DNA from 4 places in the Paenibacillus sp. FSL L8-0470 genome. Region 2 is predicted to be linked to each of the others. Evidence: predicted binding sites of a transcription regulator. Region 2 holds the regulator's gene; each other region holds the start of a gene.
What was found. Region 2 encodes Rex, which represses fermentation and respiration genes when NADH is low (regulators of the CRP and FNR family bind a similar motif). Its sites were predicted from a motif close to TTGTGAAATATTTCACAA; they were not measured.
Positions count from the first base shown of each region.

Region 1: the regulator Rex is predicted to act here: its motif matches at 1,719-1,736, upstream of NST99_RS33335 (cytochrome ubiquinol oxidase subunit I).
Region 3: the regulator Rex is predicted to act here: its motif matches at 1,158-1,175, upstream of NST99_RS13375 (DUF1641 domain-containing protein).
Region 4: the regulator Rex is predicted to act here: its motif matches at 1,099-1,116, upstream of qoxA (cytochrome aa3 quinol oxidase subunit II).

Region 1 is NZ_JBBOZM010000001.1:7,309,451-7,312,618, forward strand. Features, by position in the region: gene cydB (cytochrome d ubiquinol oxidase subunit II) at 1-208, opposite strand, end outside; gene NST99_RS33335 (cytochrome ubiquinol oxidase subunit I) at 195-1,604, opposite strand; gene NST99_RS33340 (cold-shock protein) at 1,829-2,059, opposite strand; gene NST99_RS33345 (cold-shock protein) at 2,261-2,461, opposite strand; gene NST99_RS33350 (S1C family serine protease) at 2,850-3,168, opposite strand, start outside.
Region 2 is NZ_JBBOZM010000001.1:4,875,531-4,878,698, forward strand. Features, by position in the region: gene NST99_RS22300 (amidohydrolase) at 1-1,129, opposite strand, end outside; gene NST99_RS22305 (redox-sensing transcriptional repressor Rex) at 1,116-1,808, opposite strand; gene dinG (ATP-dependent DNA helicase DinG) at 1,898-3,168, opposite strand, start outside.
Region 3 is NZ_JBBOZM010000001.1:2,974,248-2,977,415, forward strand. Features, by position in the region: gene NST99_RS13365 (alpha-galactosidase) at 1-232, shown strand, start outside; gene NST99_RS13370 (nitroreductase family protein) at 313-930, opposite strand; gene NST99_RS13375 (DUF1641 domain-containing protein) at 1,257-1,694, shown strand; gene NST99_RS13380 (NAD(P)/FAD-dependent oxidoreductase) at 1,735-2,913, shown strand; gene NST99_RS13385 (SGNH/GDSL hydrolase family protein) at 3,141-3,168, shown strand, end outside.
Region 4 is NZ_JBBOZM010000001.1:1,037,193-1,040,360, reverse strand. Features, by position in the region: gene NST99_RS04780 (polysaccharide deacetylase) at 1-832, opposite strand, end outside; gene qoxA (cytochrome aa3 quinol oxidase subunit II) at 1,362-2,378, shown strand; gene qoxB (cytochrome aa3 quinol oxidase subunit I) at 2,422-3,168, shown strand, end outside.

The sequences.
Region 1 (3,168 bases), 2.4 Mb from region 2:
CGAACATCGCGCCAGCGCCCGTCAGCAGCCATACCTCATTCGCATCCCAGAACGGCCCGATCGAGTTGATCAGCACCCGGCGTTCCGTATCATTCTTGGCCAGGAACTGTGTTTCCATTCCTACGCCAAAGTCGAAGCCTTCCAGGAAGAAAAATCCGATAAATAATACCGCAATCAGCACAAACCACAATTCATTAAGAGAAAGCATGCGATCCCTCCTTATTATATGGATCATGCGACTGACCGTGATCGTGATCGTTATCCATGGCATAAGGGCCTTTTTTAATAACTTTGATGAACAATCCGATCAGCACCGCTCCCAGAATAGCGTAGATCGCCGTAAAGGAGATCACCGAGAACAGCACCTGTCCAGCCGATATATTAGGAGACACACTGTCTTCTGTCGTCATTAATCCGAATACCGTCCAAGGCTGACGTCCGATCTCTGTCATGATCCAGCCTGCAGTATTAGCAATTGGCGGAAGCAGCAGCCCCCAGAACATGAACCGCATAAACCAGGTGTTCGGACGTTCCATCTTTTTGCGCCACATCAGATACATCGCATACATGCCGAGCACAATCATCAGCGTGCCTGCAACCACCATGATCCGGAAGCTCCAGAACGTCGTACGCACAGGCGGGATATAATCCCCCGGGCCGTATTTTTGTTCGTATTCAGCCTGCAGCGTATTCATCCCTTTAACTTCACCGGAGAACTTACTGTAGGACAGGAAACTCAGCATATAAGGAATCTTGATTTCCCCAGAGTTTGATTTATTGTCAGGATCGATAAAAGCACTGGCTGTCCAAGCCGCAGGGTCACCACTGTCCTCCCAAAGGGCTTCCGTAGCTGCCATCTTCATCGGCTGCGTCTCTACCAGATACTGCGCTTGGGCATGACCTGCAACGGCTACACCCATAGAGGAGACAATGCCGACAATCGCCGCAATTTCGAACGATTTTCTAAAGAAAGGCACATCCTGCTTCTTGAGCATTTTATAGGCACTGATGCCCGTAACCAGAAATGCCCCTGTAGCGTAAGCCGCGAGCACCGTATGCGGGAATTCCACCAGCAATTGTCCGTTTGTCATCAAAGCCAGGAAATCATTCATTTCGGCCCGGCCATTATTCATCGCAAAACCAACAGGGTGCTGCATAAAGGAATTGGCTGCGAGAATCCAGAATGCCGATAACATCGTTCCCAGCGCTACCATCCAGATGGACAGTAAATGAATCTTCTTGGAGACTTTGTCCCAGCCGAAAATCCATAGGCCGATAAATGTAGACTCCAGGAAAAACGCCAGCAGCGCTTCAATGGCAAGTGGAGCCCCAAATACATCCCCGACAAAGCGGGAATAATCGGACCAGTTCATTCCGAACTGGAATTCCTGCAATATCCCTGTTACTACCCCTACTGCGAAGTTAATGAGAAATAGCTTTCCCCAAAACTGCGCCATTCTTTTGTACTCATCGTTGCCTTTTCGGACATACATCGTCTCCATGATCGCAATCAAGAGTGCAAGTCCAATAGATACCGGTACAAAGAAGTAATGAAAGATCGTCGTCGACGCAAATTGTATACGCGACAGCATAACTGTATCCATGTTCCTTCCCCTTTCTTCTCCCCATTCGTTATGTCTATTCTGTCAAAAATTTAAGGCTTAAAGTGTGATAATTATCACATTATACACCCGGATTCAGCCTAAAAAACAATAAATTTGTGACAAATATCACAATATTACGTTCAGAAAGCAAAAAAAATAAGACGGTTTTACCGTCTTGGATTTGTTCGTCGTTCTATAGAAAGCTTGACTCATAAAGGCATTGGTTAGGTAATCGAAATACCCTTCTTCAGCGATTTGAGATCGCCATTAGAATTAAGCAATTGCGGCAGCATCTTCATGCTGCGAACCATTGGGGCATGACAGAGACGGCAAGAAGGCGCATGTTCAAATGCGAAATTATCCCTCATCCATCCGTTGCATCCATCATTGGTACAGGCCCAAATTGCGGTATTTTCTTCCGGTACTTCCTCTAAAGGCTTCTTCCGGTAGTTCATTGCCGTTCCTCCCTTCCTTTATGTTACAAGTTGAGAAACAAGTAAAAAAGCATCCAATTATACTCTTTCTAAGATGCTTACAATCCTTCATTTGCAGTTGCTCTACTTCAAGATCATGTTGTGGTTTCATGATGATATAGCAGTTGATCTTATAAAAAAAGACCGTCCCAACTTGCAAAAGCGGGGACGGTGCTTCTATTATTACAGTTTTACAACGTTTTCGGCTTGTGGTCCGCGGTTGCCTTGAACAACGTTGAATTCAACGCGTTGGCCTTCGTCCAAAGTTTTGAAGCCGTCGCCAGTGATTGCGCTGAAGTGAACGAATACGTCGCTTCCGCCTTCAACTTCGATGAAACCGAATCCTTTTTCTGCGTTGAACCATTTAACTGTACCTGTTTGCATGTGTGTTACCTCCACAAATTTAAATTAATATGTTCTTTTTATCTTCAAACAAAGAAAAAATTCACACATTGAAAAAGGTTGTATTACCATTGACAGCCCTTTTCAATACGAGAATTAGGTATCAAATGTATGATTAATCTCATGTTACCACACCGGAGTTACAAAGGCAAGCCAACATCCGAATATATCCGTATTTCCCCTTATAAGGTGTTGTTCCCAATGTAAGGGCTACCAGTCTTTATAAAAAGGGGGATTTGCATCCATATTAAGTAATATACCCAGATGATTTGACTTCGAAACGGATGCCGTCCTTAATTTTATAATAAGGACGGCTGGGCCGTCTCGCTGATCTTGACTGCCACATTATTATATACGGCTGATGCCGCTTTTATTCCTTTTGTTTTTCAAGAAGTTTCACCGTCACCTGTTTTACCTCTCCGTTACGGTAATAAGTAATCTTCAGATCATCTCCGATTTTGGTGTGATCATACAGATACTTGCGCAGCGAAAGGGTCGATGTGATCGGTTCATTGTCAAACTTGGTAATCACATCATTGAACTGCAGTCCTGCATCCTTGGCCGGCCCTACTACATCCAGCACAACTACTCCGTCTTTAACGGTGGTTGGCAGATTAAGCTCCTTGCGCTGGTCTTCCGCGAGCGGCACATAAGGGTTATTCAAATCCACGGAATACACTCCCAGATAA
Region 2 (3,168 bases):
GTAAATGGGGCTGGTCGATATCAATCGCAATAAAATCAGCCTTCATCCCTGCTGCAAGGCGGCCCACCTGGTTCAGGAAGATTGATTCCGCCCCGTACTGCGTGGCCATCAGCAGCGCTTCCGGTGCGGGAACTGCGGTAGGATCCCCGCTGACGCCCTTATGGATCAGTGCTGCAAGCCGCATTTCCTCGAACATATCGAGATTATTGTTGCTTGCCGCCCCGTCCGTACCCAGCGAAACTTTGACTCCGGCTCTCAGCAGCTCAGGCACCCGCGCAACCCCGCTGGCCAGCTTCAGGTTGCTGCCCGGGTTATGGGACACCCCCACCTTGTGGCGGGCGAGGATTTCGATCTCCTCATCGTTCAGATGGACACCATGGGCGATTAAGGACGGGCGGGTGAACATTCCCAGCTTCTCCAGGTGCGCTACAGGACGCAGGCCGTAATCAGCGGCATTCTGCTCCACTTCACGCAGCGTTTCCGACATATGCGTATGCATCGGCAGGTCCAGATCATGTGCTGCCTGCACAAACCGCATGAAAAAGTCCGGAGGACAAGTATACGGGGCATGCGGTGAAATCATGGTTGTAATTTTGCCGTCAGCCTTGCCGTGCCAGTTGCGGGCGAACGCAACAGCTTCCGCAAGCTTCTGGTTCTGCACCTCTTCAGGACATAGACCAATAACACCGCGCATCAGCACCGCACGGATGCCGGAATGTTCGACCACCTCGGCCACCCGGTCCATATGATCATACATATCCAAAAAGGTGGTTGTGCCGCCTTTCAGCATCTCCAGAACGGATAAGGAAGTGCCCCAGTAGACATCATCTCCCGTAAACTTCTCCTCCATCGGCCACATTTTCTCCTGCAGCCAGGCTTGAAGGACCATATCATCCCCGTAGCCGCGCAGCAGCGACATCGCAGCATGGCCATGGGTATTGACCAGACCCGGCATGAACAGCAGGCGGCTGCCGTCGAGCGTCACTGTGCCTTGTTCAAAAACGGGTTTCTCTTCCCCTATGTATGTGATCAAATCATTTTCTATAGTCATATAACCGCTCAGGACCGGCTTCTCGCTTCCGGGAACCAGAAAACGTCCGTTTGCAATTATCATCTTATTGCTGCTCATCTGTAATTCCTTCCTTTCCATCATGTAAATAATACGCCAGACTTTGCAGATCAGTCGTAAAGTCGGCAGCATGAATCCGGATGGTTGCAGGTGTCTTCAGAATGACCGGTGCAAAATTCAGGATCGCCTCGATGCCCGATTCTACCAGAATATCAGCCACATTCTGTGCCTCGCTGTCCGGTACAGTGATGATCCCGATCCGGATTCCCTGATCACGGATGGTCTGACTCAGCTCCTCCATTGGCTGAACCGTAAGAGAGTTGATCTTTTGTCCAATCTTGGGAGCGTAAGAATCAAATACAGCGGTGATTTTCATAGTATCCTTCAGATAAGCATTGTAATTGGACAAGGCATGACCGAGGTTACCGGCACCTACCAGGGCCACATTGATTTGTTGATCCAGCTTCAGAATATGACGGATCTTTTCGATGAGATAAGACACGTCATATCCAATGCCTTTTCTGCCGAAATCACCAAAATAGGCCAGATCCTTACGAATCTGCGCCGGATTAAGGTCCAGCTTCTGCCCGAGTTCCTGAGAAGAAACGGTTGAGATTTCACGCTTTTGGAGATCGTTCAGGAAACGCAGGTACACTGGGAGTCTGCGAACGACGGCCTCCGATATTTTATCCGATTTCATGTTTTCTCCTCCTAATTTAGAATTGCACTGACGCGATATCGTATGATAACCACGTGCAGTGCCCGCTCCACGAACGGGACACAGCCTATGGCACAAAGAGATAAAAAAAATTTATAAACAATGACAGATTAGGAAACGCCGCCCTCGTCAAGCCATTCCGCAATCCGCGGAACCATCTGATCGGTAAGCATGTGCTCCATCTTCGGACCAGGGAGTGAATACAGGAAGTACTTCCCGTAATAAGCTTCGATGACCCTGGTATCATATACAATAACAATTCCCCGGTCTTGCGCTGTACGAACCAATCGTCCAAAACCCTGCTTGAACCGGATCACTGCTTGTGGAACAGACATTTTCATAAAAGGATTCTTCTTCTGGGCCTGCAGAAGCTCTGCCTTTGCCTCAGCAAGCGGATGATTCGGCGGCTGAAACGGCAGCCTTACAATCGCAAGACAGGTCAGCGCCTCGCCAGGGATGTCGACTCCTTCCCAGAAACTGCTTGTTCCAAGCAATACCGATGCAGAGCTGTCCTGAAAACGCCGGATCAGCTTGCTGCGGCTGCCTCCCTCCACACCCTGGCCCAAAACCGTAATGTCCTGGGAAGCCAAGGCCTCTTTCAGCGGATCATAAACCTGGCGCAGCATTTTGTAGGAGGTGAACAGCACCAGCATCCGCCCCTTGGTCGCCGCCGCCGCTTCAGCCAGCGAATGCACCAGCTTGTCTACAAAACGCGCATCGCCTACGCTGCCCTTAACACTGGGGAAATCGCGCGGGATGACAAGCAGCGCCTGTTCACGGTACTTGAACGGTGAAGGCAGCAGCGATGTCATGAGACGCCCTTGCTCTGAGGCTTCAGAAAGACCAAGGTTGTCAATCATGAACTGAAAGGACTTGTCGACCGATAACGTGGCCGAGGTCAGCACTATGCTCTTCTTCTTGTCGAAGAACAGATCCTTGAGCTGGCTGCTTACATCGACAGGCACGGCGTAGAGCTGAAGCGACTTGCCCCGGTAGTTGCCGCTCCCTTCCATCCAGTACACGATATTATCGTCACTGAGACCCATAAAGAAGCGGATTTGTTCCCGGATGGATGCCAAATCCTTGAATAAGCCTCCGATATCGGTCACCAGGCTGTCCGAAGACGATTGACTCTCCGTATCGCGCATCTCGCTGAGCATTTTGTCACCCCTGCGGATGATGTCGCTCAGGGCTAAGTGCAGCGTATTCTCCAGCGCCGCCAGCTCTTCCCAATCTTTGGGCTTGCTGCCGGGAAGCAGGCGTGTGACCAGCTGGCCGGCTTCACCTGCCGCTGCATCGCTGCGTTCGGGCAATAGGCCGAACAGCTTGTCGCTCAGTGTATCCCAAGTTTCCTTCACGGTAAGCAGGTCGGGATAGATTT
Region 3 (3,168 bases), 1.9 Mb from region 2:
GATTGTGGCTGAAGATAAATCTGAGGCTGTTGTCGTGTATGCCCGGACACTGGCCGAGCCCAATGATTCACTGTATTATCTGCGCCTGAATGGACTGGATCCTGAAGCGGATTATGAGTGGCTGGAAGGCGGAGGCGTGTACGGAGGAGATCATCTTATGTATGCGGGGCTGCCATTGCCGAATCTGCACGGTGATTTCCAGAGCGTGCTCTGGCGTTTCCGCAGAGTCTAGGATTTAGCCCTTTATATTTTCACAAAAGGCCTTGCCGCGATACTGCGGCAAGGCCTTTTTGCATGCCAGACGGGTCCATCTCAGAAGAATTCAACAAACTCATTTACCGGCTTGCGGTAGCCGCGCGGTCTGATCTTGCGTTTGTAGTCCTTGCCGATGGTAATCATCAGAGCCGGCACAAGATGGTCCGGGATATTGAGGGTGGCCTTGATGGCTTCGGGATCAAAGCCGATCATCGGGCAGGTATCCCAGCCTTTATCCTTGGCAATCAGCATGAACTGCATGGCGGACAGGGAGGCGTTGCGAATGGCTTCATCACGCTGGAAAGCATCATTTCCTTCATAGGCATCGTTGATGGATTGGATGGTGTTGTCATATTCCTCCTGGCTCATAGCGCCAAGCAATTTCAGTCCGCTGTAAATTTCCGGTGCCTGCTGATAGGCATGCTTATCTCCGAGCACAATAATAACGGCGGAAGCTGTGTGGATTTTATATTGGTCATAAGCACCTCTGCGGATTTCCTCCTTCAGTGCCGGATCGCTGATCACCTTATAATGTGTATGCTGCAAATTGGAGCTTGAAGGGGCGAGCCGGGTGAGAGAGAACATGTCCTCCAGCTCGTTTTGCGGGATCTTGATCCCTTCCACGAAATTCATAGCTGATCTGCGGGATTGCACCAAATCTGTAAAAGTACTCATGATAAATACCTCCAAATGGTTATAAATTGATAGTTAATAAATATCAATAACTTATGTAAATAAACTTACTTACAAATGGTTACTTACTTAAGATAGCACGGCAATTGGGAATCGTCAATGATGAATTACACTAAATCGTGAAATTAAGTTCAAATAGAAGAAAATTAATAAAAACGACAGAAAAGAAGTGATTTTAATCACAAAATAAGGTTATAGAGGCAAAAAGATTGTGACGTTTATTACATAATGGGTGTTATAATAGACGCATGGGTTATTGAATTGACTATTATCAAGCGTTACAAGCTAATGCAGAGGAGAGTCCAACAATGTCAGAAACAATTACGCAAACCACTCCTGAACAGGAAGCACCGAAAACCTCTTTAACCAAAGAGGATGTTCTGGATCAGCTTTTGAAGCCGGAAGTTCAGGAATCATTAACAACCTTGATAGAACAGCTGCCGCAGCTTACACAGCTTGTAGGTGTATTAACGAAGTCTATGGACTTTGTACAGTCGGTTGCATCCGATGAAGTACTCAAGAATGATACGGTGGGCGCTATTAAAGAAATTGCCGAGCCGGTAGTAGGTTCCGTCAAGAATATGGCGGCTACTGTGATCGAGGCGAAAGACCGGGCAAATGAAAGCAGCGAGACGATCAGCGTGTTCGGAATGATGAAGATGATTAAGGATCCGCAGGTTCAGAAGCTTCTCCGTTTTTTGAATGCTTACCTGCAAGTCAGCGGCGAACGCAGCCAGCAGAAATAATTAATTCTAATCTCATACGTAAGGACGGAGGAAACATCATATGTCAAAACATATTGTTATTCTAGGAGCAGGTTACGGCGGATTGCTGAGTGCCTTGACAGTGCGCAAATATATGAGCAAGGCTGAGGCAAAGATCACAGTTGTCAACCAGTATCCAACCCACCAGATTATTACCGAATTGCATCGTCTTGCCGCAGGCAGCGTGGAAGAGAAAGCTGTTGCTATGCCGCTGGCGAAGCTTTTTGCCGGTAAAGACATTGATCTTAAAATTGCCAAAGTAAAATCCTTCTCCGTTGAAAGCAAACAAATTGCGCTCTCGGATGGCACGAATCTAACTTACGACGCCCTTGTTGCGGGCCTTGGCAGCACGACGGCTTATTTTGGAATTCCGGGACTTGAACAATACAGCATGGTATTGAAATCGGCTGCTGACGCCAATAAAATTCACGGTCATATCGAAGACCGGATCCGTGAGTACGCAAAAACCGGCAATGAAGCTGACGCGACGATTCTAATCGGCGGTGGCGGATTGACGGGTGTTGAGCTTGTAGGTGAAATTGCGGACGTGCTGCCCAAGCTCACCAAACGTTATGGGGTGGATCAAAAAGAGATCAAGCTGCTGCTCGTGGAAGCAGGTCCGAAGATTCTCCCGGTACTGCCCGATCACCTGATCGAACGCGCTACATCAAGTCTTGCTGCACGCGGCGTACAATTCCTGACCGGTCTAGCCGTTACCAATGTGGAGGGCAACACCATTGATCTGAAGGATGGCCAAAAAATTGTGGCCAACACGTTCGTATGGACCGGCGGTGTACAAGGAAATCCGCTGATCGGTGAATCCGGTCTTGAAGTTAACCGTGGACGTGCAACGGTAAATGAATTCCTGCAATCCACATCGCATGCCGATGTATTTGTTGCCGGTGACAGTGCCGTTGTATTTGCTCCGGACGGCCGTCCTTATCCGCCGACTGCACAAATCGCCTGGCAGATGGGTGAGCTGATCGGCTATAATCTGTATGCTTACCTTAACAATAAATCGCTGGATACCTTCAGTCCGGTCAATTCGGGCACACTGGCCAGCCTGGGCCGTAAAGACGGGGTTGCTATTATCGGCGGCAACTCAACGCCATTGAAAGGCTTGCCTGCAACGATGATGAAAGAAGCAAGCAACATCCGTTATCTGACACATATCAAAGGGTTGTTCAGTCTGGCGTATTAATATTCATTAGCCGGCTTTTCTGCTTATAGGATCCCCTTTTAGTTACCCGAAAACACCTGGTTTTTTTTGAGGTGCGGGTGCTGGAAGGGTTTTTTTCTGTGCTGAATTAGTTCACGATGCGAAGTGCGCTTTGAAATCCTGCCATAATTGAGGGTGCCCGGAGAAATTCTATTTGATATAATGGAATATGTTTATACCATTCAGTGGTTTTATAGGAGGATTTAAACATGGGATTTAAAGAAAACGATATCATTT
Region 4 (3,168 bases), 3.8 Mb from region 2:
TGTCCCTGTAGGATTTGGTGAAATAAGGTTTGCTTCCGTATGGCGGACGGATCAGCGTTGTGCTGGAGCCGGTGATCTTCTTCAGCACCGCATTATCAGCTGACATTTCGGCAAGTGCTGCACCCGGAGAAGCATAAAACTTCTCTTTGCGGTGAGTCATACCGTGGAGTGCGAGTCCGTGGCTTTCCTCTTCAATTCGTTTTACTGCCGATGGATACCGGTTCATATTGGGTCCAAGCATAAAAAAGGTCGCCTTTACCTCATTTTTACCCAGAATATCCAGCAGTTGCGAAGTCGTTGCCGATGGTCCGTCGTCAAAGGTAAGATACACTATCCTTCCTTGCTTGCCCGGGGTTGTCTCCGGAGCCGGCTTTGCGCTGACAATCGGCTTTAATTCGCTCTTGAATTGGCTTACGAACGCGACATCATCCAAAGCTGCCGATGTATCCCGCACTCTTAGTAAATATTTATCCGGCTCAAAGGTTATCATATACCCAAGATAAGTACTTATCCGCAACGGAACCATCAGCGATCCATTCTGCACAAAGCTACTTATTTGAACAATAGTATCATTCTGGAGTTTGGCACCTCCGTCATCTTTGAGCAGTAAAAGGGATTTGCCGCCTCCGGCGATCTGAACCCCGTCCTGAAGCATGGAAATGTTCCACTTCAGCTTCTGCGCCAAAGCGCGTACTGGAACATAATAGTTACCTTTTACAGAAACAGCTTCTATTTCCGTCAGTGTGTCGTTCACACCAAGACGTAATGAGGGATTCGTTCCGGCTGCGATTGCCGTATTCTGTAGAATACCGAAACATAAGAATAAAGACATGAATAACAGCATTGTTTTTTTCATTCGCACAAGCAGTAATCTCCTATCTATGTATATTTATCTATACTTTATCACACATAGATAGATTTGAATTTGAGAGATTGTAACCGCCCAAAGAATATCTTGTTACTTTTTCACAGTGACAAAAGACATATTCTTAATATTTATCAAAAAATCGCAACAATCGTCGAAACCTGTCGCGGCCGCAAAAAGCGGTTAAAATCAGAGTTTATTACACAAATTAATTGTGACGAAATTAGTAACATTTGTGAAAAAGTGAACAAAATTTGAACAACCTTAAAATTACCTTAAACCGCACCACTACAGTGATCTTTGTCATACCTTACGACATTTGTAACAATTCGATCACACATATTTAACTTGTTCGCCATTATTAAGGTCTTATGTGGCTTTATTGTTAAAATATGTATTTTGCATTATGGGTAAGTAGTTCTTACTATAGATACAGGTTAATCTTTATTGGCTAATGAACGGCAATGAAAAGAAGTTTTGAAGGAAGGAGTTCTATATGAAAAAAAAGGGTCCGTTATACGCTTTGTTCCTCAGCCTAATCCTTCTTCTGCCGGGATGCAGTTCGCTCACCGTTCTGAATCCGAAGGGTCCGGCCGCACGCACTTTATCTGACACCATCATCCTGTCCATTCTGGTGATGATCGGGGTCCTGGCAGTTGTCTACATCTTATATATATTCGTACTGGTGAAATACCGGGCGAAAAAAAGCAACGAAGGTTACATTCCAGAACATGAGGAGGGCAACAAGGTTCTCGAAGCCATCTGGATTATTATCCCGATTATCATCGTAACCTTTTTGTCAGTGGTGACTGTAAAATCAACCCATGCGGTTGAAAATGTTGCAGAGGAATACAAGGACCAGAAACCATTGGTTATTTACGCCTCTTCTTCCAACTGGAAATGGCATTTCAGCTATCCTGAGGAGGGAATTGAAACCGTAAACTACGTCAATTTCCCGATTCACCGTGCAGTAGAGTTCAGACTGTACTCTTTCGGTACCATCACCAGCTTCTGGATTCCACAGCTTGCCGGACAGAAGTATGCGATGAGCGACATGCTTACAGAACTTAATCTCTCCGCTGACACTGCAGGTTCATTTATCGGCAAGAACTCGAACTTCAGCGGTAAAGGCTTCGCCCACATGGAATTCGAGGCGCTTGTGATGAGCGACAAAGAATATGCCGAATGGGTCAAAGAGGTTAAGGATACCGCGCCTAAGCTTACAGAGGATGAATTCAAAGGCCTGCTGGCTGCCGAACATCTTGGACGCAAAACCTATTCCTCCACCCACTTGGAGTTCAGCCCGCCGCCGGGAGACCATAGCGAGCATATGAGCGGGGATGGTACGGAAATGGATATGGATAACGGAAATATGGATCATCAGGATAACAAGGACATCCACCCTTCCCCTGAACCGTCCAGCCAGACCGAATTTGACAGCGAGCCCAACCCAGAGGTGAATGAGCCGCTTCCAAGCTCACCTGTAGAAGAACACACACACGAGGGCCACTAACTCGTTCACAGTTTAATGTAACAACCTGAAAGGAGCTACCCTAATGGATTTAGACAAATTTAAGGTTCACGGCGAACCCCTGATATACGGAGCAATGATCAGTATCGCTCTTGCGACCATCGGGATTCTCGTTGGGCTTACCTATTTCAAGAAATGGGGATACCTCTGGCGCGAATGGCTTACAACTGTAGACCATAAGAAGATCGGGGTTATGTATATCCTGGCCGCACTGCTTATGCTGTTCCGCGGTGGCGTTGACGCCATGATGATGCGTCTGCAAACGGCAGCGCCGGAAATGAAATTCCTCGATGCCCAGCACTATAACGAGGTCTTTACCACCCATGGTCTGATCATGATTCTGTTCATGGCCATGCCGTTTATCATCGGTTTAATGAACGTAATTATCCCACTGCAGATCGGCGCGCGAGATGTGGCCTTCCCGCGGCTGAACGCGGTCAGCTTCTGGCTCTTCTTCATGGGAGCTATGCTGCTTAACATTTCGTTCGTAATCGGCGGCTCGCCGGATGCCGGATGGTCGGCTTACTTCCCGCTGGCGAGTCTGGAATTCAGCCCTACGGTCGGTAATAACTATTACTCTCTGGCGCTGCAGATTTCCGGTATCGGGACACTGATCACAGGCGTTAACTTCATCGTGACGATTCTTAAAATGCGTGCACCAGGCATGACACTGATGAAGATGCCAATGTTCACCTGGTCCGTACTGATTACAAACATTATTATCGTATTTGCCTTCCCTGTGCTGACTGTGGCACTTGCCCTGATGATGTTC